2 regions of the Paenibacillus guangzhouensis genome follow, and region 1 is predicted to be linked to the other one. Evidence: a T-box and tRNA genes for the amino acid it is inferred to sense, from the RefSeq annotation. Region 1 holds a T-box; the other holds one or more tRNA genes.

The links. A T-box is a leader RNA that pairs with one kind of tRNA and senses whether it is charged. The one in region 1 lies ahead of GCU39_RS20340 (arginine--tRNA ligase), so its partner is inferred to be a tRNA-Arg.
Region 2: it encodes a tRNA-Arg, which carries the amino acid that the T-box ahead of GCU39_RS20340 (arginine--tRNA ligase) is inferred to sense. The anticodon was not compared.

Annotation. Positions count from the first base shown of each region.
Region 1 is NZ_CP045293.1:4,514,360-4,530,512, forward strand. Features, by position in the region: gene opp4C (oligopeptide ABC transporter permease) at 1-204, opposite strand, end outside; gene GCU39_RS20325 (ABC transporter permease) at 216-1,169, opposite strand; gene GCU39_RS20330 (ABC transporter substrate-binding protein) at 1,228-2,961, opposite strand; gene GCU39_RS20335 (ArsR/SmtB family transcription factor) at 3,260-4,183, opposite strand; T-box leader at 4,351-4,584, shown strand; gene GCU39_RS20340 (arginine--tRNA ligase) at 4,626-6,536, shown strand; gene GCU39_RS20345 (MBL fold metallo-hydrolase) at 6,632-7,378, opposite strand; gene GCU39_RS20350 (Lrp/AsnC family transcriptional regulator) at 7,533-7,961, shown strand; gene GCU39_RS20355 (alpha-mannosidase) at 9,014-11,749, opposite strand; gene GCU39_RS20360 (beta-galactosidase) at 11,753-14,866, opposite strand; gene GCU39_RS31615 (hypothetical protein) at 14,863-15,030, opposite strand; gene GCU39_RS20365 (helix-turn-helix transcriptional regulator) at 15,206-15,421, opposite strand; gene GCU39_RS20370 (SRPBCC family protein) at 15,728-16,153, shown strand, end outside.
Region 2 is NZ_CP045293.1:4,716,173-4,732,325, reverse strand. Features, by position in the region: rRNA gene GCU39_RS21220 (23S ribosomal RNA) at 1-825, shown strand, start outside; rRNA gene rrf (5S ribosomal RNA) at 964-1,080, shown strand; tRNA gene GCU39_RS21210 (tRNA-Glu) at 1,144-1,218, shown strand; tRNA gene GCU39_RS21205 (tRNA-Met) at 1,229-1,302, shown strand; tRNA gene GCU39_RS21200 (tRNA-Asp) at 1,337-1,413, shown strand; tRNA gene GCU39_RS21195 (tRNA-Gly) at 1,440-1,514, shown strand; tRNA gene GCU39_RS21190 (tRNA-Arg) at 1,529-1,605, shown strand; tRNA gene GCU39_RS21185 (tRNA-Pro) at 1,612-1,688, shown strand; gene GCU39_RS21180 (D-alanine--D-alanine ligase family protein) at 2,165-3,223, shown strand; gene GCU39_RS21175 (acyltransferase family protein) at 3,228-4,274, shown strand; gene vanT (serine racemase VanT catalytic subunit) at 4,222-5,382, shown strand; gene GCU39_RS21160 (D-alanyl-D-alanine carboxypeptidase family protein) at 6,309-7,208, shown strand; gene GCU39_RS21155 (response regulator transcription factor) at 7,205-7,894, shown strand; gene GCU39_RS21150 (sensor histidine kinase) at 7,926-8,996, shown strand; gene GCU39_RS21145 (helix-turn-helix domain-containing protein) at 8,999-9,835, opposite strand; gene GCU39_RS21140 (glycoside hydrolase family 2 TIM barrel-domain containing protein) at 9,961-12,972, shown strand; gene GCU39_RS21135 (DUF4179 domain-containing protein) at 13,020-14,339, opposite strand; gene GCU39_RS21130 (sigma-70 family RNA polymerase sigma factor) at 14,332-14,844, opposite strand; gene lspA (signal peptidase II) at 15,165-15,620, shown strand; gene GCU39_RS21120 (erythromycin esterase family protein) at 15,722-16,153, shown strand, end outside.

The sequences.
Region 1 (16,153 bases):
CGTCACGTTCACCTTGCCGTCCGTGTAAGGTGAGAAGAACGGTCCAATAAAGCACGCCACGAACATAAATACAATAAAAATAAAGCCCGATACCGCTAATTTATTCTTGAGCAGCTTCCGCATGGACTGCGTCCATAATGACGTACGAACAGCGGGGAGCTTGCTGCTACGACCTTTGACAACTTCACCTTGCACCATAGCCATTGGGCTCCTCCTCACAGTTTCACGCGCGGATCCGCGATGTTATATAGAATGTCGGATATAAGCGTACCGATGACCGTCAGAACGGCGATGAACATCGTAAACCCCATCAGCAGCGGATAATCTCTGGCGCCGAAGGATTGCATATACAGCTGTCCGATCCCCGGCCAATTGAATATTTTCTCAATGATAAGCGATCCCCCGAACAGCCCCGGCAGCTCGAAGCCGACGAGCGTAATTGCAGGCAGCAGCGCATTGCGCAGCGCGTGACGGAATAATACCTTCTTCTCCGTCATCCCTTTGGCACGGGCTGTGCGGATATAGTCCTGCTTGATGACATCAATCATATTACTGCGGAAATAGCGGGTTAACGATCCAACGCCAAGCAGTGTCATGACGATCACAGGCAGCGCCATATGGTTGATAACTTCCTTGATATACGCTAGCCCCGTCGCATTGCTGCCCGTTGTCATCATACCGCCCGGCGGCAGCCACTTCAGATCGACGGCAAGCGTCTTAATCAAAAATAACCCGATAAAGAAAGATGGAATCGACATCGCAGCGAAAATCCCGATCATCACAAGCGTATCGAACCATGAATATTGCCGATAAGCGGAGATGACCCCAATAATGACGGCGAGCAGCCACGTGAAAAATGTTGAAGTAATGGCGAGCAAAAACGAATTCCAAATATATTCATTGAATAGGGTCAAAACTGGCTTTTGCTGTGCAAGCGAATAGCCGAAATCCCCATGCAGTGCATTTTTCATCCAGAGCAGATAACGATCAATCAGCGGCTTGTTCAAGCCGTAAATCTCGCGAAGCTCCGCTTTCCGCTCCGCTGTCAGCTTCATGTTGCTGGATACGAAATCCCCAGGCGTCAAGGCATATAAGAAGAAAATCAACATCGATGCGCCGAGTAATATTAAGACCATATAGATCAGACGTTTGGTTAGATACGTGCTCATATTTGGCTCCTTAATAGTCCATCCCCTGTCTGCACGACAAGGGACGGAAGAGGTTGTATTATTTCAAAGTCCATTCCGGCAAACTCGCCGAGATGCCTTGCGATGGATTGATTTTGATATTCTCAATACGGCCGTTGTACGCCAGGATCAATTTACTGTAGCTCGTGAAGATGTACGGAGCGTCTTCATTGATGACTTGATACAACTCTTTATAGATCGCTTTGCGCTCCTCGATGTCAGTTGTTGCAAGTCCTTTCGTATAGAGCTCTTTGACCTTCGGATTGTCGTACCCCTTCACTTCACCATCGACGAAGGACATCACGCCTTCCGATGGGTCACCTAGAATCGATGTAGAGAAGGAGACAAGATCGTAATCCCCGCTCTCGAACTTCGCAATCTGTGCATTGAAGTCCGCGAATTGTTCTGCTTCAAGTTGAACACCGATCGCTGCATAGTTTTCTTTGGCCACGGCGATGAAAATATCCGTACCTTTCTTCTTGGAACCAATGAAGTGGATACTCAACTTCTTGCCGTCTTTCTCGCGGATACCGTCCGTTCCTTCCTTCCAGCCTGCTTCATCCAGCAATTGCTTTGCTTTCTCTGGATCATACTTGTACGGGTTGATACCTTCTTCGGTATAAGCCCATGAGCTCTGCTGCGTCGGGATGTTCGCGATGGTCGCGGCTCCTTGGTTCGAATCCACATAGATGGTCTGGCGGTCGAGACCATAGGTTAATGCTTGACGAACAAGCTTATCCTTGAGTGCTTCATGCTCCATATTGAATTGAAGATACCCATAGTTGCTCGCGGTATACGGCTCTAAGTTCAAGAAGCCCAGCTTTTGCAGACGGTCAATATTGTCCGTAGTCGCTTGGAAGCTGCCGTAGTCCTGCTCCCCTGTCTCAATGAATTGGAACGCGTCGCCTTCCGTTGTTTTGTAGATGAAATGTTCAGTCTTCGGCTTACCTGCATAGTAATTCTCATTCGCTACAAAGCGTACTTCCTGACCAGGAATAAATTTATCCAGCTTGTAAGGTCCATTGCCGAGCGGCTTCGCATGTAAGTTCTTGATGTAATCCAGTTGGCCGAACTTGTAGTCTTTGCCGTAATAAGCTTTGGACAAGACATCTGTTCCAAGCACGGTAAGCGCCGTTGCATTGACCTTCTCGAGCGTGACCGAAATGGTAAGTGGGTCGATAATCTTGATCCCTTCGATCGAAGAGGCTTTGCCTTCTTTGTACGCTTTGCCGCCCTTAATATTCGTCGATAGGATATCGTATTGGCCGTCATAGGCTTTGTCGTGCAGAATCGTCCAAGTGAATGCCACATCATCCGCCGTAAGCGGCGATCCGTCGCTAAATTTCAAATCTTTGCGAAGGTGATATGTATACGTTAATTGATCGTCCGAGATGTCCCATTTCTCTGCAAGGCCAGGGATCGGAAGACCTTTCTCATCGACTTTGACGAGCGAGGAGTAGAGGACCGAAGAGACGTTGCCGTCATAGCCGCTCTGATGGAAAAATGGCGTGAATGCTCCGCTCGGATCCGTTAAACCGACGATAATCGTATCCGTACGTTTCTTCGCATTCTCAGGAAGCTTCGCTAGATCTGTCGCTTTGACCAAACTCGTAATGCCGCCGGCTGCCGGTGTTGGAGTCTGTTCGGAAGTTGTCGCTCCCGCTTCGGTCTTGCCGCTGTCCGCCGCAGGCGTCGAAGCAGGTGAAGAGCAAGCCGACAGTAAGAGTGCCCCGCTAATGATAACCGTTAGTACTGAAAATAAACCCTTTCTCATAACATGTCTCCCCGTTTCCAATAAATTGAATTACACATTAAATTCCGACCCGAAAGGTATGAATTAGGTTTGATTGGTTTTATTATAAGAATCAAAACGTGTTCTGTAAAGAGAGAACCCAAAAAAAGTTTTGTATAAAAAGAATATGTATTAAAGATCTCAATCAGAAGAACAGAAGTGAGTCTTCAACTAAACAAAAAAAAAACGCCTCCGGCGTCCTGACAAGGACGGGAAGCGTCTAAGTGAAACATCATGGCGTGCTCTATTCAGAAAAGTTAGCAAGGCAGGCTGTGCTATCTTATTGCGATATCGTTGCGATATAGCGATACAAAATCTCGTCAATTTGCCTAATCGCCTTAAGCCGAAGACTATAGTGCGTCGTAACCTCACCTTCAATATGGGCATGGATGAATCCAGCACTGCGCAGCTTGCCAATATGATCGTGGGTAATTCCTTTGGAAATTTTCAGATGACGAACAATTTCGGTAAACGGCTGCGGTCCATTGTGCAAATAGCGTAAAATCTTCATGCGGCTCTTCTCGCCAATGGTTCGAAGAATCCGATAATGGTGCGGAGAGAGCTCACCCGGCTCATCCACGTACACCCTCGCCGCATAGTGGCAAAGCGTTACTTTGCCAAAGTGCCAAATGACATTCAATGGTTGAAAATGATATTGCGGGACAAGTATCAATTCTTCAAGACCCGGGATGGGGGTGAACAGCATGCCGTTCGTCGTATCGTCAACGAAATCCTCCGGCGACAGCTGCGTCAACATCTCCGTCCGTCTTGTCGCTTCTGCATGGAGCAACTGAATAATCTCGGGGTCCAGCTGACGGAAATACTCTTCGTTCCATGCGGTCAACAGCTGAACGGCATGCGTACGGAATGCCTCCATCTGAGCTGGGAATTCATTGCCATATTGCGACAGCAGTTCGTAGAGTTCGCCTACGGAATGCCCCTCAATCCACGCCACGAGCTCTTCCGGAGACGTCGAATCCGGACAGACGAGGGCCAGCAAATAGATAAATCTCCAATCGCCATTCACCTCGGTATTACCCAGCATATCTCGGAGTTCAGGCGATAATCGCTCCTGCGTCGTCTCCACCCAATCCATCGATAAATCGATTTTCTTATAGGACTTGCGGCATAAATAAGTATGCAGACTGCTAATAAATTCATGCAAAGGCGTAAAACTTACGCGCAAGCGATAATCCAATGCCACACCCCTCCGCTCCTTTCCAATCCCCCATGTGTATAGGTATTTTTATCTTCTAAATGTATAGAAAAGTGTATATTTAATCAAGCGGTTCTGTATCGTACCTCGTCCCCCTTCATTCGCCGCTTGCAATTATTCATCAGATTTTGTATAGTGATTCACAATAAATAAATTCATTTTCGTTGATCGGGAGAGTAATTCATGTGATGCGTCCAAGCGAGCCGGGGCAGTGGGAGCCGGTACGACAGCATGGGTGAACCGGACCCGGGAGAAAATCTTCCGAACAAGCGCGCTGCAGCCGTTCACAGTAGGGAGATTCGGCGCCGTCCGTTATCGGTTAGAGGGGTTAGACATGACTTGTCTAACAACAAGAGTGGTACCGCGAAGCAACAGCCTTCGTCTCTTCATTGAGACGGGGGCTTTTTCTATGTCTAGGGAGGAATTTCGTATGAGATTACAAACTTTCATCATCACACATATCGAGCAAGCCATCACACGTCTGTATCAGCTGTCTCTCAATTCCGAAGAAGGAGGCAAACCGCAAGCTGCCGTTCGGATCGAGCAGCCTTCTCATATGGAACACGGCGATTATTCCACGAATATCGCGATGCAACTCGCCAAAGTGCTGCGCAAATCGCCGATGATCTTGGCTTCGGAGATTGCTGCTCAGCTCGAGCAGGAAGGTAAGCTGGAACAGCTCGTCGAGAAAATCGAGGTCGCGCCGCCAGGATTCATCAACCTCTTCATCGATTGGAGCGTGTGGGCGAGTCGGGACTGGCAGTTGGAGCAACGCAGGGCACAAAAGGCGATTGTCGAGCATACGTCGATCAATCCGAACAAATCAGCCCATATCGGGCATTTGCGCAATGCCTGCATAGGCGACAGTATCGTCCGTCTGCTTAACCGCGCGGGCGTGCAAGTCGAGGTACACAATTACATCGATGACCTCGGCAATCAGCTCGCCGATACGGTCGTCGGGATGCTGCATACGCCGCTGAAGAACGAGCATGCGCGATTCGGGGATTTCTGCTGGGATGTCTATTCCTCGCTGCACCGCGAATACAAGGTTCGCCCTGACTTAGAACAAGAGCGTTCCACCGTCCTTCACGCTTTGGAGGAAGGCCATAATAATACCGCTTGGATGGGTATGCTGGTAGCTGAGCGCATTGTGCGTGAGCAGCTGGAGGAGATGGAGCAGTTCGGCATCGGTTATCACCTACTCGTCTGGGAGAGCAATATTGTACGGGAGGGCTTCTGGGATGCGGCCTTTCAACTGCTGCAGCAGACACCGCAATTCAAGCAGGAGACGGCTGGCAAGCTAGCGGGATGCTGGGTGTTGAAGCAAGGGGATACGAATCATGAGGCACAGGGGGACGCGGATCAGCTCGAAGGGGATCATGAGCATCAGCTGGATAAGGTGCTAGTACGGTCGAACGGCATCTTGACCTATACGGCCAAAGATATTGCCTACCATCTCTGGAAGTTCGGCTTGCTGGGCAAAGATTTCGGTTACAAGCGGTTCGCGGACGGACTCTATACGACCACAGCCGCCAGCCTTGGCGCCCCTGTGGCCGACGCGTTTGGGCATGCCGATACCGTGATCAACGTCATCGATGCTCGCCAAGCGTATCCGCAGATGATGGTGAAGCAGGCGCTGGAGGTACTCGGCTTCCAAGACCAAGCAGATCAGCTCCGTCACATCAGCTATGGCGTCGTCTCGCTTAGTCCACGTTCGGCGGCGGACCTCGGCATCGATACGTCGGACGGCAAGAGTGCCTACGCCATGTCCGGCCGCCAAGGCATCGGCATCAAAATCTCGCGACTGCTCGATCTGATGGAGCAAGTGATCGCAGACAACCGGTCGAACCCGGACGGCTTGTCCAGCCGGTTGATCGCCGCCGCTTCGATCCGCTACTATCTGCTGCGGTTCAATCTGCAGACCGAAGTCGTCTTCGACCTGCAGCAGGCGACCGAAATCTCAGGCAATACCGGGGTCTACCTGTTGTATGCCTACGCGAGAGCCAGTACGCTCATGCATCGCGCTTCGGCAGAGCATGGCATCACGCCGCAGCTTCCTGCAGCGTTCCCTGACCTGCACCGCGCAGAATATGCGCTGCTCAGACAGCTCGCGTTATGGCCGGATACACTGCATGCCGCTGTGGAGGAATTATCGCCGAGCCTCATCTGCACGTACGCCCATGAGCTTGCGACGCTATTCAACAACTTCTACGGCGCCTGCCCGATTCTGAAGGGCGACGACGCTTCGAAGGCGTTCCGAGTCTGGTTGACTTCGAGGTTCCACGAGACGCTTGGCGACGCACTAAATACGCTCGGGCTGCCGACGCCAGAGCGTATGTGATCAAGGGGAATGATTTCTGTCGTGACTGGAAATCGCGGCGGATGGATCCTGGATCGTAAATCGTGGGCCATAGATCGCAAATCATGGTTCGCGGGTTAGACCCACTCTCCGTCTTCCGGAATCCGCACGTTGTAAGACTTCCCTGATGCGTCGAGGGCATCGCGTAGCTTGTCACGTGTCACATGGCAGTGATTGATCGCGTCCATGTGCACGGCAACGACCTGCGTATACGGGGCGTGCTCGCACACGGCGATGACATCCGCTGCATCCATCGTGATTGGATCGCCCATCACGAACTGAGCGCCGCCGGCGTTCACGACCGTGACATCGGGATGATACGCATCCAGCGCTTGCACGACATCGTCGCACCAGATTGTATCGCCTGCAATATATAACGTTGGTTCATTCGCCGCTTGCAGGACGAAGCCGGATACTTGGCCCATCCATTGTCCGATTTCCCCGGTACCATGTTGACCCTGGGTACGGTGAATCGTGATCCCATTGGTTGAGATCGTTGATTCAATGGACGTGACATCCGTGAAGCCATGCCCATGAAGCTGCTCCTCGTTGCCCGGCTGGCATACCACCGGAGTTGTCTTCGGTAGACGCGCAATCGCTGCTTCGTCGAAATGGTCCTGATGCAGATGCGAGACGAGCATCAAGTCCGGTTGAGCCCATACGGCTGCGTCTGCTGGCAGCGGTACGAGCGGATTTCTACGGTCATTATTGGAGTTGATAATCGGCGGATTCGCTTCCGCATCACTAAACATCGGATCTACCAGGATCTTGACGCCTGCATATTCCAGCCATAATGTCGCGTTTCTGATTAATTGGATTTTCATTCTTACAACCTCCTTATCTTCCTGTTACAATGATACACAGAGTCACGGACCGCAGGGAATAATCAGGTGAAAGCAATCAACGTGTTTTCCTTTCACAATGTAAGCATTTCGGTACAGCATGGGGTCCCATTAGGCTGCTAAGGAGGTTTCGCACATGAATGATGTTACGATCGACGCGGTGGATTTGGACATATTGCAATTATTAATCGAGGATGCGAACCGGTCGCACAAAGAAATCGGCCAGAGCGTCCACCTTACCGGGCAAGCGGTCGGTGCGCGCGTGCGCAAGCTGCAGGATATCGGCGTCATCGAAGGCTATACGGTAAGATGGAACCCGGAGAAGCTCGGCCAAGCCGTGCAAGCGCTCGTCACCGTGTTCCTCACCTCGCATACGGCGCATCAACGCTTCCGCGCCTTCGTCGACAGCTCTGACGAGATCGTCGAGGCTCATCGCGTTAGCGGCGAAGGCTGCTATTGGATGCGCATCCGCGTTGGCTCGCCTTCTGCGCTAAGCGCATTTCTCGAACAGCTGCTGGAATTCGCGAATTATAAGGTCAGTCTGACGATTGATCAGGTGAAATAGGAAAAGGGAGAACGCACCCGTGATTGGGCGGCGCTCTCCCTTTTTTGTTGTGCTAAATAAAGGCTGAAGCCGAAGCGATATTGTAGTACTGCTCGTGACTTAGCCTTGTGGCACATCGGGGCATCAGGTCATAGAGGCGTGGGACATATTAGTCGTTCTACGTGATCACGGCATGGCAGCGTGGCTATCCTGGATCATTGCAGGAACTTGACACGAAAATACCACGGGATGCGGGCTATGTTGGATTTTTACAGTAACTTTAGACATACGAGGCTGATCATGCAGCAAAACTCGCTTCTACCCTGCAAATATCCACTATAGCTCGCAAAACATAGAAAAGAAGACCGCTATGCTGGATGAAATCCAGTATAACGGTCTTCTACGTCATGACTGTAGGTTGGGTAGTAACTTATATCCTCACTCGTGCAAGACGATACGAAGCATCGTATCCAGTGATCCGCATCGCGCGCCCCCGCCCTTGAATCGCGTCATGCGAGCACGCGCGGATGGTACAATTCCGGCTGGAGGCATCTTGGCGGCCTGATCTATCGATCTGGCGGTAGCGTTCCTCCGGTGCGGCAGCCAAGACGACGGCCTGATGGGATAAACTGTATTAAAGCAGTTCATAGTCATCGTGATGCGACCGGACGAGCAAATAACTGTTTTTTTGCAGTTAATTTAGCGGAAACATGACTTGCCGAGCAAAATAACTGCTTTTTTGCAGTTAATTTAGACGCTAGTGTGACCGATCGAGTGAATTAACTGCTTTTTTGCAGTTAATCGAAGCCGACTCGCGCCCAACCGAGCTAATTAACTGCTTTTTTGCAGTTAATTTAGTCGGAACGCGGCCTATCGAGCGGAATAACTGCTTTTTTGCAGTTAATTTAGATGCTAGCGTGGCCGATCGAGTGAATTAACTGCATTTTTGCAGTTATTGTAGTCGGAACGCAACCGATCCAGCGAATTAACTGCAAAAACGCAATGAGCCGCCCAACGTTCTTCGCAGAACGTTGGGCGGCTCTATATCTCAGCTTATACCAAACGCCAATCCATTACGCACGCGCCGGCTTCACGCCAATCGTCACGATCTCGCATGGCCCAAGCGGCAGCGTTACGCCGTCCGTTGCATCGCTTGCGAACGGCTCCGCAGGCTGCTCCAAGATCGTCGTCTTGTACAGCTGCGCCGTCCCAATCGACGCCTGCAGCGCCATATCAACCGGCTGCTCGCTCATGTTGTACCAACGCAGCATCATATCGCCCGTCTCCGGATTCATCTTCAAGGAGGAGAATGCCGCAGCCGGTGATTCCCAGCTGAACGGTGCGCATACCGCGCTCACGCGCCCCGCTTGCACGCCCGTCTGGCAAGCCGTCCAAGGCACTTGGAACTGATATGCTTCCGCATAGGCGCCAGATGCGATGCCGTCACCGTCATGTGGGATGACTTCCATGCGCACCGTATGTTCGCCAATGCACTGCGCTTCCGGCGTCGGGAAGTAGCCCCAGTCGCCGAGTTCGCCAACGCTGCGAAGCAGCGTCACGGCAATCGTATTGCGTCCATCGCGGAGTACTTCGTATTCGTTCAATCCGAAGTTCGCTACCGTCAGACCTGCTCCCGCTTCGCTCACGTCGACGAAAGCTTGCTGGTGCTGCGCATTGCTCGGGTTCGTCCACTCCGGTGCAGGCTCGATCGAACGCTTCGCAATCTCGAACATCGAGTCAACGTCATGCACGCTCGCCGTTACGTTCGTCGGGAACAAAGCGCGAAGACGATGATCCTTCGCTTGATTGTTATACGACGTCTCGATCTGTAAGCCACGACCGTGACGATCCAGCGTCAGCACTGTACGAATAGTGAATGGCACCATTTTCGTCGAACGCTGCGCCTTGCGCACGGACCAGCCAACCAACTCGCGCTGCTCGATCTCGAGCAGTTCCTCGGCCGATGCCGGGATTTCCCAAGCATGGACGATCTCGAACGAAGCGCGGTACGCGGAATCCTCCAGCACGCGAATCTGCGCAGGAAGTCCTCTCGTCGTTAACGCTTGTTCGCCATCCGGCTGCTTGTACATATATTCATTGCCGATATCGCCCGTACTCTCATACACGCCAAGATCAGTAAATACGCGTCCTGTCCGCTTATCCGTAAGCGCGAAGGAGCCGTCTCCCGTGATCTCAACTTGCAGCAGATGATTCGCCATGCTGCGTTCACCCGTTACAAGCGAACTCAATTGCGACGCCTCTTCATCGCGTTTCACCCACGCATACGTCTTAAGCCCCATCGCAGGAATGCCCTCAGCTTCGAACGTCAATCGAACTTTACGCGTCAAGAATGGTTGACGGAATTTATCGTTCGGCAGATCATAGTCGAAGACCACACCCAGATCCTCTACCGTACAAGGAATCGCGTTGCCTTCCGTGTCCACGAGCACGCGTCCTGCTAAACTCACGGCTTTCATGCGTTCCGTTCTCTCCTTCGCGGACAGCACATCGCGTTCATAGATCTTCGCCACTTCCAGCTCGACCGACACGACACCCGTGCGGCTCCAACCTGTTGTATTGAACACGACCAGCGGCAGCGGCTCTTCGCCATGTGCGCTGAAGCCCGTTGTATCAATAGCGTCCGCAATCGTGCGTGCGCTGGCATCTACGATCGATTCCGCGACATGACGGCTCTTATCGAAGCGCGTCACCATCTCGCGATGCACCTCGTCCACGCTGCATCCGCAGATGCTGTCATGCGGATGGTTCTGCATGAGCGTCTTCCATGCATACGTGAGCAGATCATGCGGATAAGGACGGCCGAGCAGATCCGCGAACGTCGCGAGCGGCTCCGCCACTTTTTCCAATAGCATCTGTCCTGTCTGGTTCATCTGCTTCAAGTAGACGCGTGCGGACGCCGTATTCACGAGTGTGCCCCATCCATCCGTCCGCTGGCTGCGCAGCTCGCCGCGCACTGAAGATAGTTCCTTCTCCATCGCACCTTCGACCGCTGCGAGATAATCGATGAAATTCGAATGAACGAATTCCGTATCCGGATAGAGCTCCTTCGCCACACGAATCGCTTCCGGCACATCCAGCTGAATCGGTTGATGATCGCAGCCGTTCATGAAGAGCAGTTCCCGCGTCGATGCATATTTCTCCGCATCCGCAAGTTTGCGATCCCAGAATTTCTTTGCTTCTTCTTTATCCGTCGGCACTTCGTTCCCGTTCGAATACCAGTTCGCGAACAGAATTCCGAGCACCTTCGAACCATCCGGTCCTTCCCACGTCAGCTCGGAGAACGAGGACTCATAACCCCCGTCCGATACCGTATTGTTGAAGCCTGTCGGCTTCACACCGCGGCCGAAGAATGCGTTCGTAATGCCAGATTGCTGCATTAACTGCGGCGTCTGTCCGACAAGACCGAACGTATCGGGGAAATAACCGATTTTGGCAGGTTCGCCGAACCGCTTCGAGTCCTCATGGCCGACCTGCATATTGCGTACGTTCGCTTCGCCGCTCGTCAGGAACGCATCCTGAAGAATGTACCAAGGGCCGATAATAATTCGGCCTTCTTGGATGTATTTTGTCAGACGCTCGCGCTGTCCGGGACGAACCTGTAAATAGTCTTCGAGGATAATCGTCTGCCCGTCGAAGCAGAAGCTCTTGAACTCCGGATCTTGATCCAGCTTGTCGAGCAGTGCGTCTACCAGTTCAACAAGGCGTACATGATGCTTCTCGTAAGGGAGATACCATTCCCGATCCCAGTGCGTATGCGAAATAATATGTGCTGTTCTACGTTGTTCCATCGCTTATTCTCTTCCTTTCACTTCAATGTTCACTTCTTGCGGACGATAAGTCGATACGAGCTGGCCTGCTTGATCCGTTGCGAATAGAATCGAGCGCTCCGCAGGGAGTGTGAATCGATAGGTCATGCCCGATACCGGATCCTTGATCTCCACTGGCGCATCCCATGCATATTCGGATACGAAAATATACACGTTGCCGTTCTTGAACGCCAGCTTCTGGCCATATACCCCTGGCAGTTCGCTACCTGTAAGCCAATCCATGACTGGGCTCACGCCTGCTTGACCCGCTGCATAGCGGTACAACGCTTCAATGACTTCATCCCGTTCATTGAGCTCGACGGCAAGCGGACTCCATATAATCCGTCCTTGGCCAACCATCACTTCCACGATTGCATCCCCATCCGATGCCTGCTGCACTGCAGGCACTTCCTTCGCCAGCTGCGCAATGCGGCGTTGACCGAAGGATACCCGGTAACGCTTGTCGCCGATCAACAGCATCTCTTCCCGGCGTACATTGCCAAGCTTCCGCTCGCCAAAAACGTCGTTCAAGCGGTTCGATGTCTGCCAGTAGGCTCCGATGCCGACCGGACCGGTGATGAGCAAGGTTGCGCCCGTCTCCTTTACGATCTCGACAAGCTGTTCCATCGCCTTATCGTCGATGTTATGCGCGCTCGGCAGAACGATCAGCTTCGCCGGATTGACGCGCAAATCTTCGAGGTGGTATTCCGACGTACCGCGGAACGGCCATTTCAGGCTGTAATTCATGACGCGCGTAATACGCGTCGTTGCGTCGAATGCAAACTTCCGATTCGAGAAATCATTCGAATACGGGAATATCACCGCGATATCTTCCAGCTTCCGATCTTCGAACAGGTCGCGGTTCTCGTTCATGAACTGACCGAAATCATAAGATACGTCCGCCTCCGGCTTCTCTGTCCCATCAGCGCGCAATGCGCCGATATGCGATTCATTCGCGTTATCCATATAGAAGTTCGTATTCCAAATCCATTGAATCGCGCCGGCGCCACCTGTGGAGAAGGCATACGCATATTTGCGTTCCAAAATGCTACGCAGTTCGAACTCCGAACGCTTCGCGCGTCCATCCGGCGTCTCGACGTACATAATGCCCGTCTCTTGAATCATGTTCGGTTTATTCGCCGTCTTCGCGAAGATGCCGTCCCACACCAATTGATCATTCAACCACCAAGAATGGACCGTCGTATAATCGACCGCTTCTTCATAGAAGAATGGCGATGGACGCTGCGCTCCGAGCGCTTCATCCTGACCAACGGTGACCAAATGATTCGGAACGATGTCCTTGATCGTATCCGTGAGCTCCTTCGCCCAGCGGTTATGCATATCCATCGAGAATAAGCAGTAATCGAGCCAACGCGTTCCTTTTTTCCCTTGGTGCATGTTCTGCACGTCGAAGTTAATCTCTTCTTCTTCCGGCGGCAGAATGACATCGAAGCTCGGCAATTGTACCGGCGACATGTTCCAGCGCTCCTGCAAGAGTTCAATTGAACCATGGCGTTCTTGCAGCCAGGTACGGTATGCCTCACGCTCATAAGGATCATGTGCGGAACGAGGACCCGCAGAGAAAATTTTCTCCGGTGCGAACATGGAAGGTTCGTTGATTAAATCCCAGTCGACATTCACCGTATCCCGATGACGGCTTACGATGGCGCGAATGAAACGCTTCTGCGCCTCGACGCTCTGTGGATCGAGGTACGGATTCACACCTTCCCACGTCTCCGGCGTGAAGGAGAAGAACGTGAAGGTCAGCTGCAGATCATGACGCTTCGCCGTCAAGATAAACGCATCGATGGCACGGAGCACTTCCTCCGAAGCATGGCCGTCTACTTGCATAATGTTCCGGTACGCCGTCCATACGCCTGTACGAATCCAATTGATGCCGGCTTTCTTCATCTGAGCCATATCGCGATCCCACACATCCACATTCGGCAAGAACAAAAATTTACGTGCGACATCCGACGTCATGTAGGTCATCCCGACAACCGGGAGCGGACGTCCATCCTTCACGAAATAATCGCGGTTCGCAGAGACCGGTTCGCCCTCGCGAAGCAACGCCGCGTCATGTCCCCAGAATCCTTGGCGGAGGACACGCACTTCACCGCTAGCCGAAGTCGCTGTAGCGCAAAGTTGATATAAGCCGCTGCGAATCTCGATTGGCACCGGAATACGTACGTACTGCTGTTCACAACGAGCTTCCGCTTCCACGCAGTGCGTCCAACAAGGCGCTTCTTCATCTTGGTGCGTTAAGGTAAGATCAAATGTCCATCCTTCGACAGCCTCAGCATTGCGCTGCAAGTTCTGCGTCTGAAGCGTAAGGAGCGGACGCTCTCCCGCTTCATAATTGGCATAGTTCGGCTTGATTGAAATTTCCGTCAGACCTTTACCGCAAAATGCTGCCAGCTTCGCCAGCACATCCGCACCGCCTTGTGCCCAGAAAGACGCATGAAGCGGCGCATGCACGAATACCCAGCGCGATCCGACGAAAGTTCCTCGCGAGTTCTCCCATAACACAACTGGCGCGCTAAGCTCCCGGTCCTCTGCACTTTTGCCGATCAACAGCGGCGTAATCTGCGTGCTCATCGTACCTGCCGAACCCATCTGCAGTGGCAAATCCGCATTCTTCGTCGTATGTGGAACAAGGTTCCACGAATCCTCAACCGGGAACAATCCCGCATAATCTGCGAGCAACGGATATGCCGCCGAAGCCTCGACGCGCACCACTTTATCCGCACTCACTTGCAATGCTTCATGAATATAGAGCTCTTGATGGTAACCCGTCTGCTCGGCTTCCACAATCCACTTGCCGTTCTCTTCGCGCACCGGGTGTTTGAAAGGCGCCCCGCCGACACTAAGAAGTCCGCCGCCATTTTTTAAATATTGAATGATACCGTTCCAAGCGGCTTTTGGAAAATACGGCGCGTGCATGTTCACGAAACAGCCGCCTTCCGCGCCTTGTAGTGCCGCAGCAAGACCTTCAGCCCCTACGACGGTTCCGAATTTAGCTAATGCTTCTACTGAAATGCCTTCGGCATGGATGTTAGGAAATGATGGATCAAAGAAAAAAATAGCTTTTGTACTCAAAACAATCCCTCTTTCATTGCGATTTCGATGTGTTCGGGCTTCCATTCCCCTGTGCTGCCTGACTTTGAAGCATATTTAACGTACGCATCGCTCAGCGCGAAATCCCGCGATGCGGATGGCGATGTCATCCCCAATTCAAGCGTTTTCAACCTAGCTAAAACCATGCAATCTATCGAAAGACCCTTTCGGCCAATGCTTCGTCTGTTCATCTAGTGCAACCACAGTGGACATATTTCCCGAATATTGTAACGGAAGGCGTAGTCTGCCGCAATTCAATATTGCGACACAAACCGAAATCCGCCCTTATATTATGTCGTGATTTTATATATCCATCGTTCCTTATGTCATCCCGGATTCTGCTCGGATCTCTCCGGCACTCTTGCCCGTATACGTTTTGAATCGCTTGTAGAATGTATCCAACTTACGAAATCCGATCTCTGTCGCAATTTCATATATTTTTTTATCCGTTATTAGTACAAGGAAGTTCGCGCGCTCAAACCAAACTCTAAATCTTTGAATGACATTTGAACCGTGCTCTTGAATACTTGTCCCCAATACGTTGAATTCTACATACTGATGATGAGTATCAAGCTTACGATTTTGCGAAGTACGAACTCTTTTCTCGATAGCTATAACCTGTCCCAAGAGGGCTTCCCCGCACCTAAGGATAGGTTATATGCGTATAGATCGAGTACCTCTTAACTACAATCCAATAGAAAATGACCTCAGAATCTTATAATCGATTGTTGTGCTCTGAGGCAAGGGTACGTTGGCGCATTGACATGGCAAGGAACGGTTCCGTATAATTTTCACGAAACCATTTGGTTGCAAATCGAAACATCATATTAGGAGGTACATCTCATGACAACAAATACACCGGAGACACTCCCGGATATCGTAAAAGAAATTGAATTTAACGCCCCGATTCAAAAAGTGTGGGATTCGGTATCAAGTGCGGAAGGCATTGCCGCGTGGTTCATGCCAAATGATTTCGAACCGGTGCTGGGACATAAATTCACGATTACATCTACCTACGCGGTGTCGCCGTGTGAAGTGCTCGAGATCGATCCACCGAACAAGCTGGTATTCAGCTGGGGTGAAGATTGGGTCATCACGTTCGAGTTGAGAGCGATTGAAGATCGGACAGCATTCACGTTGATTCATGGCGGTTGGGTGGACAAGGTGGCGCCAGACACGGGAATTCCTTACTCCGTCGCTCGCGACCGCATGAATGGAGGCTGGGATTCGGCTGTGCTGCCACGGCTTAAAGCGTATGTTGAGGGTACG
Region 2 (16,153 bases), 200 kb from region 1:
ATGGAGCTTTACTGCAGCTTGATATTGGACTTTGGTACGATCTGTACAGGATAGGTGGGAGCCTTAGAAGCCTGAGCGCCAGCTTAGGTGGAGGCGCCGTTGGGATACCACCCTGATCGTATCGGAGTTCTAACCTAGGACCGTGATCCGGTTCGGGGACAGTGTCAGGTGGGCAGTTTGACTGGGGCGGTCGCCTCCTAAAGAGTAACGGAGGCGCCCCAAGGTTCCCTCAGAATGGTTGGAAATCATTCGAAGAGTGCAAAGGCATAAGGGAGCTTGACTGCGAGACATACAGGTCGAGCAGGGACGAAAGTCGGGCTTAGTGATCCGGTGGTACCGCATGGAAGGGCCATCGCTCAACGGATAAAAGCTACCCTGGGGATAACAGGCTTATCTCCCCCAAGAGTCCACATCGACGGGGAGGTTTGGCACCTCGATGTCGGCTCATCGCATCCTGGGGCTGAAGTAGGTCCCAAGGGTTGGGCTGTTCGCCCATTAAAGCGGTACGCGAGCTGGGTTCAGAACGTCGTGAGACAGTTCGGTCCCTATCTGTCGTGGGCGTAGGAAATTTGAGAGGAGCTGTCCTTAGTACGAGAGGACCGGGATGGACGTACCGCTGGTGTACCAGTTGTTCCGCCAGGAGCACCGCTGGGTAGCCAAGTACGGACGGGATAAGCGCTGAAAGCATCTAAGCGTGAAGCCCCCCTCAAGATGAGATTTCCCAATTAGTAAGACCCCTTGAAGACGACGAGGTTGATAGGTTGGAGGTGGAAGCGCAGCAATGTGTGGAGCTGACCAATACTAATCGGTCGAGGGCTTATCCTAAAAACACCCCAAAAAGTGACGCGAGGCTTCGAAGGTAATTCCGATTACTTTTCGGGGACCCCGGTACTGAGTAAGGGTTCTAATAACGCAAATTATCTCGTATCTAGTTTTCAGAGATCAAACTCTGAAGATATTCCGTTTGGTGTCGATGGCGGAGGGGTTCCACGCGTACCCATCCCGAACACGACCGTTAAGCCCTCTAGCGCCGATGGTACTTGGACCGCAGGGTCCTGGGAGAGTAGGACGATGCCAAGCGGATACCACTTTTGTGGTTTTTTTTTGCCCATTCGATGCTTCACATATGGGCGAGTTAGGCAAGGCCCGTTGGTCAAGGGGTTAAGACACCTCCCTTTCACGGAGGTAACAGGGGTTCGAATCCCCTACGGGTCACCATGAAACTTATCGCGGGGTGGAGCAGTTCGGTAGCTCGTCGGGCTCATAACCCGAAGGTCACAGGTTCAAATCCTGTCCCCGCAATATCACTACAATAAGCGAATCTTTCTTTTACTGTGGAGCTGTGGTGTAGAGGCCTAACATGCCTGCCTGTCACGCAGGAGACCGCGGGTTCGAATCCCGTCAGCTCCGCCATTTTACTTGCTTGATCATCTTCATATGCGGACGTGGCTCAGCGGTAGAGCATCGCCTTGCCAAGGCGAGGGTCGCGGGTTCGATTCCCGTCGTCCGCTCCATTTTAACTTCATATGCGCCCTTAGCTCAGCTGGATAGAGTGTTTGACTACGAATCAAAAGGTCAGGAGTTCGAATCTCTTAGGGCGCGCCATTTTCTCGGGATGTAGCTCAGCTTGGTAGAGCACCTGGTTTGGGACCAGGGGGTCGCATGTTCAAATCGTGTCATCCCGACCATTTATTTATAAGATAAAGCTTTAATGACATGAAATGTCGTTAAAGCTTTTTTTGTTGTTACGGCTAACGAATCGTAGGACACTTATATGCGTTCAAATTGGATTTTTCCGCGACTAACGAATCTTAAACCCGCTATTTGATGATGATCGCTTAAGTTGGCGCACCATTCCCACCAATAAGGTTACCTGGATTCGTTACAATGAAAAAATATAGTTTTTAAGGCCAATATGCTTTCCCGGGTTCGTTAGCTGTCAAAGCATCACACCTAGTGGCTAAACTTCCACCTCTCCTGACCGACTAAATCATCCAATTTCCAACTAAGCTTGCAGTTCCTCTCTACCACAGAGATGACGACAAGCTTTTTTTGTTATCCTGATCCGTAATCTTATGAAAAACTTTACTTTTTCTTTCTTTTCTCTTAGATTCCATTCTTTATACTGTCGTTACCAAAGAGTTAAGAATGGGAGAGATGAGAAATGAATCGATTGAAGGTTGCTGTCCTTTTTGGCGGCAAATCCACAGAACATCAGGTGTCGCTGCAATCGGCTGCGGCAGTAATAGAACATATACCGCATGACAAATACGAAGTGATGTGCATCGGGATCACAGAGGAAGGCAAATGGCTCCATTATATCGGCGGGATTGATCGTATTCGGGATGGAAGCTGGCATCACCATGCTTCCTGCCGTCCGGCAGGTATTCTAACGGACCCGACACGGCCGGGTATTCTGTTACTGGATAATGACGGGCAGTATGAGTACGTCCAGTTGGACTGCGTGTTCCCGGTCCTGCATGGCAAGAATGGCGAAGATGGGACCGTCCAAGGTTTGCTGCAATTGTCAGGCATTCCGTACGTCGGGTGCGATACGGCATCTTCCGCCGTCTCCATGGACAAGGCCTTCACGCAAGACCTCGTGAAGTGTGCGGGCATTCGGACGACCGACTATCTCTATGTCACGCAGACAACCTATGAAGCAGAGCGAATCGATCAGTATGTAGAGCAGCACTTTGGTTATCCAGTATTCGTGAAGCCTTCAAACTCCGGTTCCTCGGTCGGCATTACGAAGGTGCTCGATGCGGAAGCCTTGGATCGTGCGGTTCAATACGCTTTTACGTTCGATCACAAAGTGATCGTGGAGAAGGAAGTCCGAGGGATCGAGGTCGGCTGCGCAGTCTACGGCAATGGTGAATTGTTCACCGGCGTGATCGGGGAGATTGAGCCGAGCCGCGATTTTCTCGACTATGACGATAAATATCTGCTCGGAGAGATCAAACAGCATGTGCCTGCCAGAGTGCAGCCCGAGTTGCTAGAAGCGGTCAAGCAGCGTGGTATGGAAGTATACCGCGTCCTAGGCTGCAGAGGTCTAGCACGTGTTGATTTCTTCATCACACCGGGAGGCGAGATTATTTTTAATGAGATTAATACGATGCCTGGCTTCACCGCATCTAGTCGTTACCCGGCCATGATCGCGGCTGCAGGCTTATCCTATAGCGAATTGATCGACCAGTTAATCGAGTTGGCAAGGGAGTCTTAGGAAGATGACGAAAGAGCGAGATCATGCACTCGATGTGACCAAGCTGATCATGGCGATCCTGGTGATCTGTATCCATACGGACCCGCTCGAATCGTATTCCGATACCGGCAACTTTATTCTGATAAGGGTGATCGCGCGGATCGCGGTCCCTTTCTTCTTCATTACGGCAGGGTATTATTTTTTCGTGAAATCAAGATCAAAGGTACAGTTCATGCATTACATGAAGAAGCTCGGTACGACCTATCTTCTCTGGAGTGTCATTTATTTACCGGTGAATATTTATGTCTGGATGAATGAGGGGTTCACGAAGGAGTGGCTTCAGCAATATATCCAGCAGGTGTTCTTCGTGGGGACGTACTATCATCTATGGTTCTTGCCAGCATTGATGTTCGCGATTGCGATCGTCTATTATGCCCAGAAGCGCATGTCGCTACGGCAGATCGCCGCGGTCTCGCTTGTCCTCTATCTGATCGGATTGCTCGCTGATTCCTACTATCGGTTAACGGCGCAGGTTCCAGTGCTGCATGAGATGGTGGATGGGTATTTGGCTGTATTCGAATACAGCCGCAACGGGCTCTTCTTCGGACTTCCGTTCGTGGCGCTCGGTGCGCTCATGGCGAAGGAATTGCCGGAGTGGAAACTATCCGATGCTATCTGCGAGTTCGGGCTCTTATTCTCCTTCGGTTGGATGGTTTTCGAAGCAGCGCTGCTGCGTATTCTCGGCTGGCCGATACACGATAGTATGTACGTCATGCTCGTCCCGACGGTCGTGTTCGGATTCATTGTGCTGCTAAGGCTGCGCGTACCCGGCAAACCGATTCATGCCTATGCTTCCGACATCAGTATGGTTTTGTATCTGATTCATCCGGCTATGATCCTCGGCGTTCGAGTGCTCTCTAGTCAGTTGCCGATTCTGAAGGCGAACAGCCTTATTTATTTTACTGTCATTTTCTTATTGTCGTTTACGGTATCCCATTTCTGGGTAAGGAGGAAAACCTATGCTGCAAAGGCGGGCTTGGGCCGAAATCAATCTCGACCACATCACACATAATTTGGAGCGAATTCGCTCTATTCTTCCGGAGAAGACGAAGATCATGGCGGTCGTCAAAGCCAATGCATATGGGCATGGCGCAGTGCGGACGGCTCAATGGTTAACGGAACTTGGCGTGGTCCGATTCGCGGTATCCAATCTGGATGAAGCCATTCGCCTTCGGCAATCCGGCATCCGAGGCGAGATCTTGATTCTTGGAGCTACGCCGCCAGAGGGATTCGAACAACTCGCCTCCTATCAGATCACGCAGACGGTGTTCTCGCCAGAATATGCTGCGGAACTGAACAGCTACGGTGAGAGACGCAATATCCGCTTTCCCGTCCATGTGAAGATCGATACAGGGATGTATCGAATTGGACTAGCGTATGACGAGATGGATGCGATAAAAGCCATATTTGCATATGCGAGCCTGCATGTCCAAGGGGTGTTCACCCACTTCTCAGTCGCGGATGAATTGAACCCTGAGGATGAAGCCTATACGCAAATGCAAGTAGATCGATTCGATACATGTTTGCATGAGCTCCAGGATTATTCCATCGGGCTAACGCATGCGCAGAATAGCGCCGGAATCGTCAATTACCCGGACATGCAATATGATCTGGTGCGTCCGGGCGTGCTAATGTTCGGGATACCATCAGGGGACATCCGGCAGGATCTGCAGTTGAAGCCGGCGATGCAATTGAAGTCGACTATCGCCATGGTTAAATCCGTGCCGAAGGGAGCGGAGATCGGCTATGGCAGAGACTACACCGCAAAGCGCGAGATGTGTATCGCGACGATCCCGATCGGGTATGCCGACGGCTATCCGCGCAGCTTGTCCGGCCAAGGCGCAGAAGTGTTGATCCGCGGGCAATATGCACCGGTCGTAGGCAAGATTTGCATGGATCAGCTGATGGTGGACGTGACGGAGATCGACGGCGTATCCGCTGGCGACACGGTCGTGCTCGTCGGCGAAGACCAGGGTCAATCGATCACGCTGGCCTCGCTAGCAGCGCGCGCAGGCACGATTACAAATGAACTGATATGCCGCATCTCGGCTCGCGTTCCTCGCGTATATGTTCAGCAGGAGGAGTCACATCCACGATTGAAGATGGTTTCGAATGGTTAGAGCTGACTCCTCGAGTCGGCTCTTTTTGTCATGCATTCAGTCCGATATACCTACGTGATAAATGTCCGAATCATCTTGTCCCCTAGGAGATGCATCAGTATAATAGTGTAAAATGTAAGCGGTCATTCCGATCGACGATGAACATGCTGTTGCATCACCATTCCCAAAGAGGCAAGGTGTGATCGATTGAAAAAGGAAGCAAGGGCATGGGGAGTCGTGCCATTATTGGCTAGGCGGTTTCAGGATTTGAATCTGAGGCCCAAATTAATCGCCTCTTATCTCATTTCTTTCCTGCTGCCTCTCAGCATATTGGGGGGAATCTTCTGCGATTTATCAACTGTATAAGAAGTTGTATCAAGCATAGATGCGTGCAACCCACCTTCCACAAGGTGGGTTTGTTCTTGTTGGAATAAGGATGTGGAACAAAATAACTGCAAAAAGGCAGTTAAATCGGAGGGAAAGTAGGCGCGCTCGCAAAATAACTGCAAAAAAGCAGTTAATGAGGAGAGAAAGTGGACGTGCTTGCGAAATAACTGCAAAAAGGCAGTTAAATCGGAGAGAAAGTAGGCGCGCTCGCAAAATAACTGCAAAAAAGCAGTTAAATCGGAGAGAAAGTGGGCGTGCTTGCGAAATAACTGCAAAAAGGCAGTTAATGTGGAGAAAAAGTAGCTCGAGCATACGAATTAACTGCAAAAAGGCAGTTAATCTGGTGAGAAAGTAGTCGTACTCGCAAAATAACTGCAAAAAAGCAGTTATTCTCCCAATACGCCATTCGTGGAAATGTTAAAATAAGGAGGTGTGTGCAAGTCAGGGTCCATAAAAAAGAACTTTATGCAAATCCTTATAAATTCTTAATCTTTTCTTTCTGTTCTCTTAGACTCCGCTCTTTATACTAGCAGTAATCTGTTAGATAGGAGTGCATGAACATGATGAAGATTAGACTAATGACCGGATTATCCGTCGTTTCCGCGATTTGTACCGTATTATTTCTTAAACATATCACTGAACCTACTATAGAAGCACAAGCCGCTTTACTCATCGATGCGAAGTCAGGTGAGGTTATCTTCGAGAAAAATGCGGACACGCCGCTGCCGGCGGCAAGCATGTCGAAGATGATGACGGAGTATTTGGTCCTCGAGCAGCTGCATGAAGGGAAGATCAGTTGGAATGACGAAGTACCGATTACCGAGCATGCAGCAAACGTTGAAGGTGCGCGCATCGATTTGCGATCCGGTGATCGTGTAACCGTACGTGACCTGTATGTCGCGATGCTGATTCCTTCGGCGAATAACGCGGCGGTGGCGCTGGCGGAATATATCGCGGGGGACGAGGAACGTTTTGCCGCCGAGATGAATCAAAAGGGACTGGAACTCGGGTTGAAAAACTCTTATTTCATTAACGCGTCCGGATTAACGGATGGTGATCAGGCGACGCAGATGACGGCGAAGGACCTCGGTAAGCTGGCTAAGGCGCTGCTGAAGGATTTCCCGGAAGTGCTCAAGACGACGAGCTTGCCGGAGTATACGATGAAATTCAGCAGCGAGCGGGTACGCAGCACGAACCATATGCTGCAGGACCCTGAATTAGCTGCTGAAGGATTAGACGGATTGAAGACAGGCTTCACGAATAAAGCGGGCTACTGCTTCACCGGTACCGCGGCGAGAGATGGCCGCCGGTTGATCTCGGTCGTTATGGGTGCGCAGGATTCCGATACCCGGTTCATCGAGACGCAGAAGCTATTCGCGATGGGGTTTGACTCGGTCTACATCCCCACGTTTCGTTCCATAATAGTAAAAGCAAAAGAGATAAAGGAGCAATGGGTGTGAGCACAACGGTGTTAATCGTCGATGACGATAAAGAGATTGCTGAGCTAATCGAGGTGTACCTTCGCAATGAAGGGTACACCATCCATAAAGCGCATGATGGCGAAGAAGCCATGAAGAAGATGGAGAGTGTAGCGTTCCACCTCTTGATCCTCGATATTATGATGCCAAAAATGGATGGAATGGAAGTGTGCAGGCAGGTGCGCAAGAAGAGCAACATTCCCATTCTGATGCTGAGTGCGAAGGTGGAGGACATGGATAAGATCCTTGGTCTGATGACCGGCGCGGACGATTATATGATTAAACCGTTTAATCCGCTCGAATTAACGGCTCGCGTGAAAGCACTGCTGCGGCGAGCGAATTATCAACAATCCGCACAAGCGGAGGGCAGCTCGATTCGGATTCAATCCTTAGAAATTAATAAAGATAGCCATACGGTCAGCGTGGATGGAACGGTCGTGAAGCTCACGTCGCTCGAGTTCGATATTTTGTATTTGCTGGCGAGTAACCCGGGCCGTGTGTTTAGTTCCGAAGAAATATTCGAGCGCGTATGGAATGAATTAGGGGCAGGGTCGAACAAGACCGTGATGGTACATATCAGCAACCTTCGCGATAAGCTTGAAGCGGCTGCACCGGGAGAGACGTTCATCCAGACCGTATGGGGAGTAGGTTATAAAATTGAGAAGTAGTCCAATGGCTGTGCTGCGCAATCTGTCCGTGATGAGAATTTTAGTATATTTCGTGGGTTCGATATTCGTGGTGATGGCCGCGAGCTACCTGATCCCTGAATATATATACAACTTGTATGATCAACTAGGCGTGTTCCGCGGGGTTGCGGACGTGGTTCTGCGATTTATTCCGCGGAAAGTTATCTTTCTTGCGATGTTAATCATCCTTTTCGGAGGGTGCTTGTTTCTCTGTTATCGCCATGAAAAAAAACGATATTTCACGATGCGAATTCACCATATGATTGGAGAGGTACGCCATATCGCCGAGGGCAATTTCCACAAGCAGGTGGAAGTTGTTGATTCGTATGAACTTGGCAATCTGGCCATGAGTATTAACAATATTGTCTTTCAAGCACAGAAATCGATGGAGGAGGAACGGATGGCGGAGAAGATCAAGAATGATCTGGTCACCAACGTCTCCCATGATTTACGTACGCCGTTGACCTCGATTCTCGGCTATCTTAATTTGATTAACGGCGATAAATATCGGGATGAAGTGGAGCTTCGCTACTACACTCAAATTGTCCATGATAAAGCGAAACGGCTGCATGAGTTAATCAATGATTTGTTCGAGTTTACGCGCATGCAGAACAAGGGGATGAGTCTGCAGAAAGAGCCTATCAATTTGGCCGAAATGCTCGATCAGTTGGTCGTTCAGTTCGCGCCGCAGCTCAAACAGGCCGAGATGGAATCTAGACAGCACTATGAAGCCGCGCATCCAATCGTCCCGGCCGATGGCAGGAAGCTCGTTCGCGTATTCGAGAATTTGATCTCTAATGCGCTGAACTATGGTCAGGAGGGCAAATACGTGGATATCCACCTGTGGGATACAGAACGAGCAGCCATCGTTGAGATAACGAATTATGGGGGAGGGATTCCGGCCATTGATCTTCCGAATATTTTCGACCGCTTCTATCGGGTGGAGAAATCCCGGTCTGAGTATTCGGGCGGCTCTGGTCTAGGACTTGCGATTGCGAAGAGCATCATGGATCTCCACGAAGGCGAGATTCATGTCAGCAGCGATGCCGAACGCACGACATTCCGGGTATGGCTTCCGAAATGAGTTCAGCGCTCTGACGGAACGCAGCCATACATGCGGCGATGGAGCCTTGTGAAATAAGTAGGCTCCATCCCGACATAAGCCGCTGCTTGGCGAATTGTCATATCCGTATGTTCATTTAATAATGTTAATGCCGTCTGCATCCGAATCTGCTGCAAATATTGCAAAGGCGTCTGACCTAGCTCCTCGCGAAATAAGCGTGTGAGCTGTTTTTGTGAATAGCCGACATGGGTTGCAACTTGTGTCATTGTAATCGGACGGTTCAAATGATCGTGCAGGAATCGGACGGCGCTCTCAACGGCAGATTCTCGATAGCGATTCAGCCTGCTGTGGAACATCGGCGTGTCGCCGACTTGGAACAATTGATGCTGCCGCTTAATCTCAAGGAAGAGCGTGAATAATACCTCCGTGGTTAACCACGGATTTTCATGCGCACCGGAGTTAACCCAGATTCGCTCCAGGAGTGGGAAAATATTATCGATATCTGATAGGCGGGTATAGGTTAGCGACGAGCCGTAGCCCCAGCTTGCGAGCATCCCCTCGCGTCTCTCCACGAAAGTGACATACCCCACGTGCCAAGCTTCCCCTTTTAAGGATACATACTCATGCGGCATGCCTTCCGGAATGTATACGCAGGTGCCGGGGTCTAGAATGTCCCATTTGTCCTGTCCGAGCTTACGGAATCGCCCCGTGCCGGAGAAGGTGAATAGCATTTGCTTGGCGGAGAATCCGCTTAGCCGCGTAATCGGAATTTGAACGTCCGTACCGACTGTATAGACAGAGAATGGAATATCGAATTCGATATCTCGACGCATATTGCTACGCAAGGGCAGTGTTCGCATGTAGTTCCTCCTTAGGCTTATCTTCTTATGTCCATTTTGTACGATGTTTTGTCCGTTTTGGTTCCTATGAATTGATGGTACCTCAACTCTATAATAAGAGCAAATCGAATCGAAGGAGTGCTCTTATGACATCGCTTACAAAATACTGGGAAAATCTCGATGTGCTGCAAATCAATCGGATGCCTGCTCGGGCGCACTATATTCCTTACTCGGATGCGGCAAGCGCCAAGCAAGGGAAACGAGGACATTCCCCTTCCTATCAGACGCTGAACGGAAGCTGGAAATTTCAATATTATGCTAGTGTACAAGACGTTCAGGGTGAATTCTTTGCGGCGGATGCGGATGTGCTCGGGATGGATGATCTCATCGTGCCATCTTGTTGGCAGACGAATGGCTATGATCAGATGCATTATACGAATGTCAATTATCCGATTCCATGCGATCCTCCTTTCGTTCCGGATCAGAACCCGGCCGGGGTCTACGTCAGGGATTTCCAACTGCCGGCGCAGTGGGACCAGAAGGAGACGTACGTCGTATTCGAGGGCGTGAACTCTTGCTTCTACTTATGGGTGAACGGGGCGTTCGTCGGATACAGCCAAGGCAGCCGCATACCGGCGGAGTTCGATTTGTCCGCATACGTTAGACCGGGTCAGAACCGCATGACCTTGCTCGTCTTGAAATGGTGCGACGGTACATACCTGGAAGACCAGGATGCATGGCGCTATTCGGGCATTTATCGGGATGTCTATTTACTCTCTCGCGAGAAGGCTCACATTCGCGACGTATTCGTGAAGACGGATCTCGCGTCCGACTTCGCCCATGCGACCTTGCGCATTGATGTAGAGACGACTGGGGGCGTATCGGTGACCGCGCAGTTGTTGGATGCAAGCGGCACGCTCGTCGCTTCCGGCACGACGAATATCGACGGTCAAGGGATGCTCGCACTGGAAGTCGCGCATCCAACGCTGTGGAACGCGGAGCAACCTTACCTCTATGAGCTCTATCTGCATGACGGAACAGAGACGATGCTCGTTCGCGTTGGCTTCCGCAAGGTTGAAATTCGTGACGGCGTGTTCATGGTCAACGGCAAGGCGATCAAGCTCAAAGGGGTGAATCGCCACGATTCGCATCCAAAGCTGGGACAGACGATCCCGATCAATCACATGATCCAAGATTTGAAGCTGATGAAGCAGCACAATGTGAACACGATTCGGACCTCGCATTATCCGAATGATCCGCGGTTCCTCGAGCTTTGCGATCAATTTGGATTCTACGTTGTAGATGAGGCGGACCTCGAAGCCCATGGCGTTGGCGCCGTAGGCAAACCGCACTGGTTGTCGGCTGACCCTGCCTGGCGGGAAGCTTACGTGGATCGTATGGTTCGTATGGTGGAGCGGGATAAGAACCATCCGTCGATCATCATCTGGTCTCTCGGTAACGAGTCGGGTTATGGCGTGAACCACGTCGCCATGGCGGAATGGACGAAGCGCAGGGATGATTCCCGCCTCGTGCATTATGAGGGAGAGGCGCCGTTCGGCGACCACAACACAAGCGTTGAATGCTTGGACGTGAAGAGCGTCATGTACCCTTCGATTCAGGATACGGAAGCGTATGCGCTCGATGAGACGAAGACCAAGCCGTTCTTCCTCTGCGAATACTCGCATGCGATGGGGAACGGACCGGGTGACTTGAAGGATTACTGGAACTTAATCTATCAATATCCGAAGCTGATGGGCGGCTGTGTCTGGGAATGGTGCGACCATGGGATCGCTGCGGTCACGCCGGACGGGCAGCATTATTATGCCTACGGCGGTGATTTCGGCGATCAACCGAATGACGGCAACTTCTGCATTGACGGCTTAGTTACGCCGGATCGGAAGCCGCACACCGGTCTGCTCGAGCTGAAGCAGGTCATCGCGCCTGTGACGCTGGAAGCTGTAGATGTATCCCGAGGATTGCTCCAAATCACGAACCGATACGATTTCACGAACTTATCGCATCTTGCGCTGCATTGGAAGGTCGAGCAAGAAGGCCGCGTGCTGGAGCAAGGTCAGATCTGGCAGTTGGAGGCTGCGCCGCAGACGGCCGTCGAGGTACAGCTGCCCTATGCACTGTCTCAGCATGCAGAAGACCGCGGCACGTACCTCTCTGTGTCCATCTGGCAGACGCAGGAGAATGTATGGGCGCCGATGGGCCATGAGGTGACGTTCGGATCGTTCTCATTCAGCGAGACACCTGCTCCAGCTGCGGCTCTGCTGCCACATCAATCCGGAGCTGTTGCGGTAACCGAGGAGGAAGGATATTTGACCATCCGCGGTCTTCATTTCCAGCATGCCTTCGACTTGCAAGGCGGCGTGATACAATCGATGAGCAAGCATGGCGTGAAGCTGTTATCGAAGCCTGTTCAGTATAATATCTGGCGAGCGCCAGTCGATAATGATCCACGTCATGAATGGTCCCGTGAAGGCTACGATAAGGTGCAGATGAAGGTGTATGGCAGCACATGGGAACAACCGGATCCGACGCAAGTCACGGTGCGCGTATCCTTCTCGTTAGGCGCCTATATTCGGACGCCATTCCTGCATGGGGATGCGGTATGGACGATCGACGGGGCTGGTGAGGTGAAGGTCGAGGTTCAAGTGAAGGTGCGTGAGGAGTTACCATTCCTGCCGCGGTTCGGGCTTGAACTCACGATGCCTGCTGGGACGGAAGAAGTTGAATACTTCGGCTTTGGACCGCATGAGAGCTACATCGACAAGCGGCAGAGCGTGCGTAGAGGAAAATATCTGTTAACGGTGGACGATATGTATGAGGCGTACGTCATGCCGCAGGAGCATGGATCACGGTATGGTACCGAATGGGCGCGCGTCTCGAATGAGCTGGGTATGGGTCTACATCTGGCCTCAAGCGAGCCGTTCTCCTTCAATGCCTCCCACTACACGCCAGCAGATCTGACGGCTGCGCGCCATACGTACGATTTGGTTCGCCGTGAAGAGACGATCGTTCATCTGGATTACAAAGTGAGCGGCGTCGGATCGCGATCCTGCGGTCCGGAGCTGCAGCAGCAGTACCGTCTCGATGAGAAGGCATTTGCCTGCGAGTTCGTCATTCGTCCGATTTTTAAGGAAGATGAATAATACACAAAAGGAAAAAGGTACTCCTTCGGGAGTGCCTTTATTCAACATCATTCAAATGTGATCAATTCCCCATTCACACGGACTTCTTTCATATTTTGCAAATCAACCGGAGAGGTTGGGAAGTATTTCACACTCAAACTCCCTTTAGCCCCCTGAGCTACAGCATGATTGTATGAGACTTTCTTGCCATCCTTCATCGTCATTTCAACTACGACCTGATCTGGGGTTGTCATATTCCCATTCATGCGGATTCCCGTCGGTTGAATGATAATATGATCTAACTTCAAATGCCCAAGGTCAATATTCCGAGCGATTTTTTTCGAGGGATCTTCTGCTTCGATTTGGAAAGTTACTGCCCATTTCCCCTCCGTGTATTTTTTATTTCTGATGAAAGAGCCATGTAAAGAATAATTGGAAATCTGGGATGGATTTACATCAAAAATATACTCGATATATTGCCGTCCATACCCTATGTTTCCTTGCTCATCGACGCCAAAGTATAGGTTGCTAGGATCAATACGATCACCATTTGCGTTCAAAAGATATAAAGATCCATGATCATCGATACTTTCTTTCCATTTTAACTGAATATGAAGTCTCCCTTGAACAAAGCCAATATTAGATATCTGCGCAAAATCTATAGGAGGTAAGGCAACTGTTTTCTCGTCAACTTTCAAGATATCAACGGTACCCCTTTTCTCGAATTCAGAGTATAACTCACCACCGCCTCCAGGGATATTGCTCATATCAAGTTTCATCGTTTTTGGGGTTTCATGTACGACATCGGTAAGTTTAATGTCCGTAGCAATTTGCCCGTAATCATCTTTACCGCTCAGAAATGAACTTATACGAATCGTCACTTTTTTCCCATTCAATTGATGTCCGCCATTCGCAATCATTCGTATCGTTGCCTTTTTTGTCTTCTCGTTATAATCGACAAGCTCATGCGAGAATATGTTGGCATCGTCAATCGAGTAATTGTACAAGTCTACGGTTCGATCTACTCGATCACCCGTTAAGTCTTGCAGTGTTATATAAACGATAGCAGTCTCACCATCGCTCATGGCAGCGACAACTTCCATTTGGATTCCCTTATCCTCAGAAACCAATTCTATAGGTTGAAGAAATCGAGCCAGTGCTGGGTCAATCATCTGAACAAGATCCTGGAATACAGGGATTTTGGACGCCATCGCAGGTATCGAAATCATGATACAGATACATACAATAATGACAACAGTCCATGGTTTTTGAAGATATCTTTTCTTATGTAAAGAAGCACATCGTATTCTATCTTCCAGATCATGACTGACGGTCAATTCGGCTAATCTAGCATCAATGATATTCTTAAGATTGCTATCACTACGCATCTTCGCACCAGCCCTTCAATTTCCCTTTTAACGATTCCCTTGCTCGCTTCAATCTTACGGCGACTGTGGATTCTGGTATTTGTAACACCTCTGCGATCTCACGAATTTTCATATCTTGATAGTAATACAGAAGAAGCACTTCCTTATATTTCGAAGACAGCTTGATGATCTGGTATAGAAGTGTGTCATCTTCAACGTCATGCACTTCTGCAGGTATATTCTCAAGAATGACCGATCCATCAATTCGTCTCCACCATGAACTGCGCAGATAATTTTTACAGATATTGATTGCTATACGCATAATCCATGTCTTTTCACTAGATTTCCCTTCAAATTGAGAGTAACTTGTATAGACCTTTACAAAAGTATCCTGAACGGCATCCTCTGCTAAGCGAATATCCTTGAGATACAGGAAACACATACGAAGCAGGGAATTCCCATAATCCGATATCAATCTTTGCAGGTCTGGCTCTTCATTTCGATCAGGTGCCGTCATAGAAATCATTCCCCCATCCTCCTCTCAGCCATTAGACACAAGAAATCTGCGTTTTCTTTCATTATTTTACAAAAAAATGAAGGCGAGCAGACGATATATATGGTTTTGTTTAACTAAAACTTGACTGGAACGCAATATATTGTCACCATCATTTATTCTTATTGTAACTACTAACATGGTGTCGTAATGAGTTATATGTAAAGTATCGACAGCCTGAGGCACTACATCGGGAGTGCCTCTATTTTTCGGTACCAACCAATTTGTAGTATGATGAGCACATGGCTATGATTAAGCCTGTTCACATTAGAGTCTAGAAAGCAGGTGACATCATGTGGTTCTATATCGTCGCGATCGTCGTCACATTGATCGATCAACTCTCGAAGATTTGGATTCGAATGCATGTAGATATTGGAGATAGCGTATTTCTCGGGCGATGGGAGATTACGCATTATGAGAATAGCGGGATGGCCTTCAGTCTTTTCCAAGGCTACGCCTGGTTATTCGGGCTGATCGCCGTCTTGTTCGTAATCGGGGTGTTGATCTATCGGCGTATAGGGGCTTGGCACGGGCGATTCCCGGATATGATCGCAGGCTTCTTGGTCGGTGGGGCGATCGGCAACGGCATTGACCGACTCGTCTTCGGCCAGGTCACGGACTTTATCGTATCCCGCTCGGGGAAAGGCATTCTAAATCTAGCCGATTACGCAATCAATATCGGAATGATCCTGCTCGTCATCTATATGGCGGTACGGTTCGTAAAGAAGCGGGTCTGTCACGCACATTGAAGAAATTCGTTGTCTTTATAGATTCCTTAGAAGTTCCTGTTACGATGTCTCTGCAGGTAAGAGAGTAACGAAAGTGGACTTCAAGGAGGAGAATATTCAACATGCAAGCAACCAAACGATTAACAGGACTTATGGTTCTGAGCCTGGCATTTTCGCTCGTCCTATCTCCCGTAGGCGCATCCGCATCGGCAGCTCCCCAGAAAAATGCGGGGATGAAGGAAAATATAAGGGAGATTACATCGTTAACGTCGTCGGATTACAAAGACTTGGCGTTCCTTAAACCGATTTTGAAGGATAAGACCGTCGTTAGTCTCGGCGAGAATTTTCATCGTGTCGCGGAATATAGCAGCATGAAGACAAGACTGATCAAATATTTGCACGAAGAGCTGGATTTTGACGTGATCGCATTTGAATCGGGTCTTGGAGATGCCTTCATGACAAACGAGAATGCAGGCACATGGACCTCGGCGGAGATGATGCAGCGTTCGATTTTCCCAATCTGGCATTCCAAGGAGACGTTGAACTTATTCGAT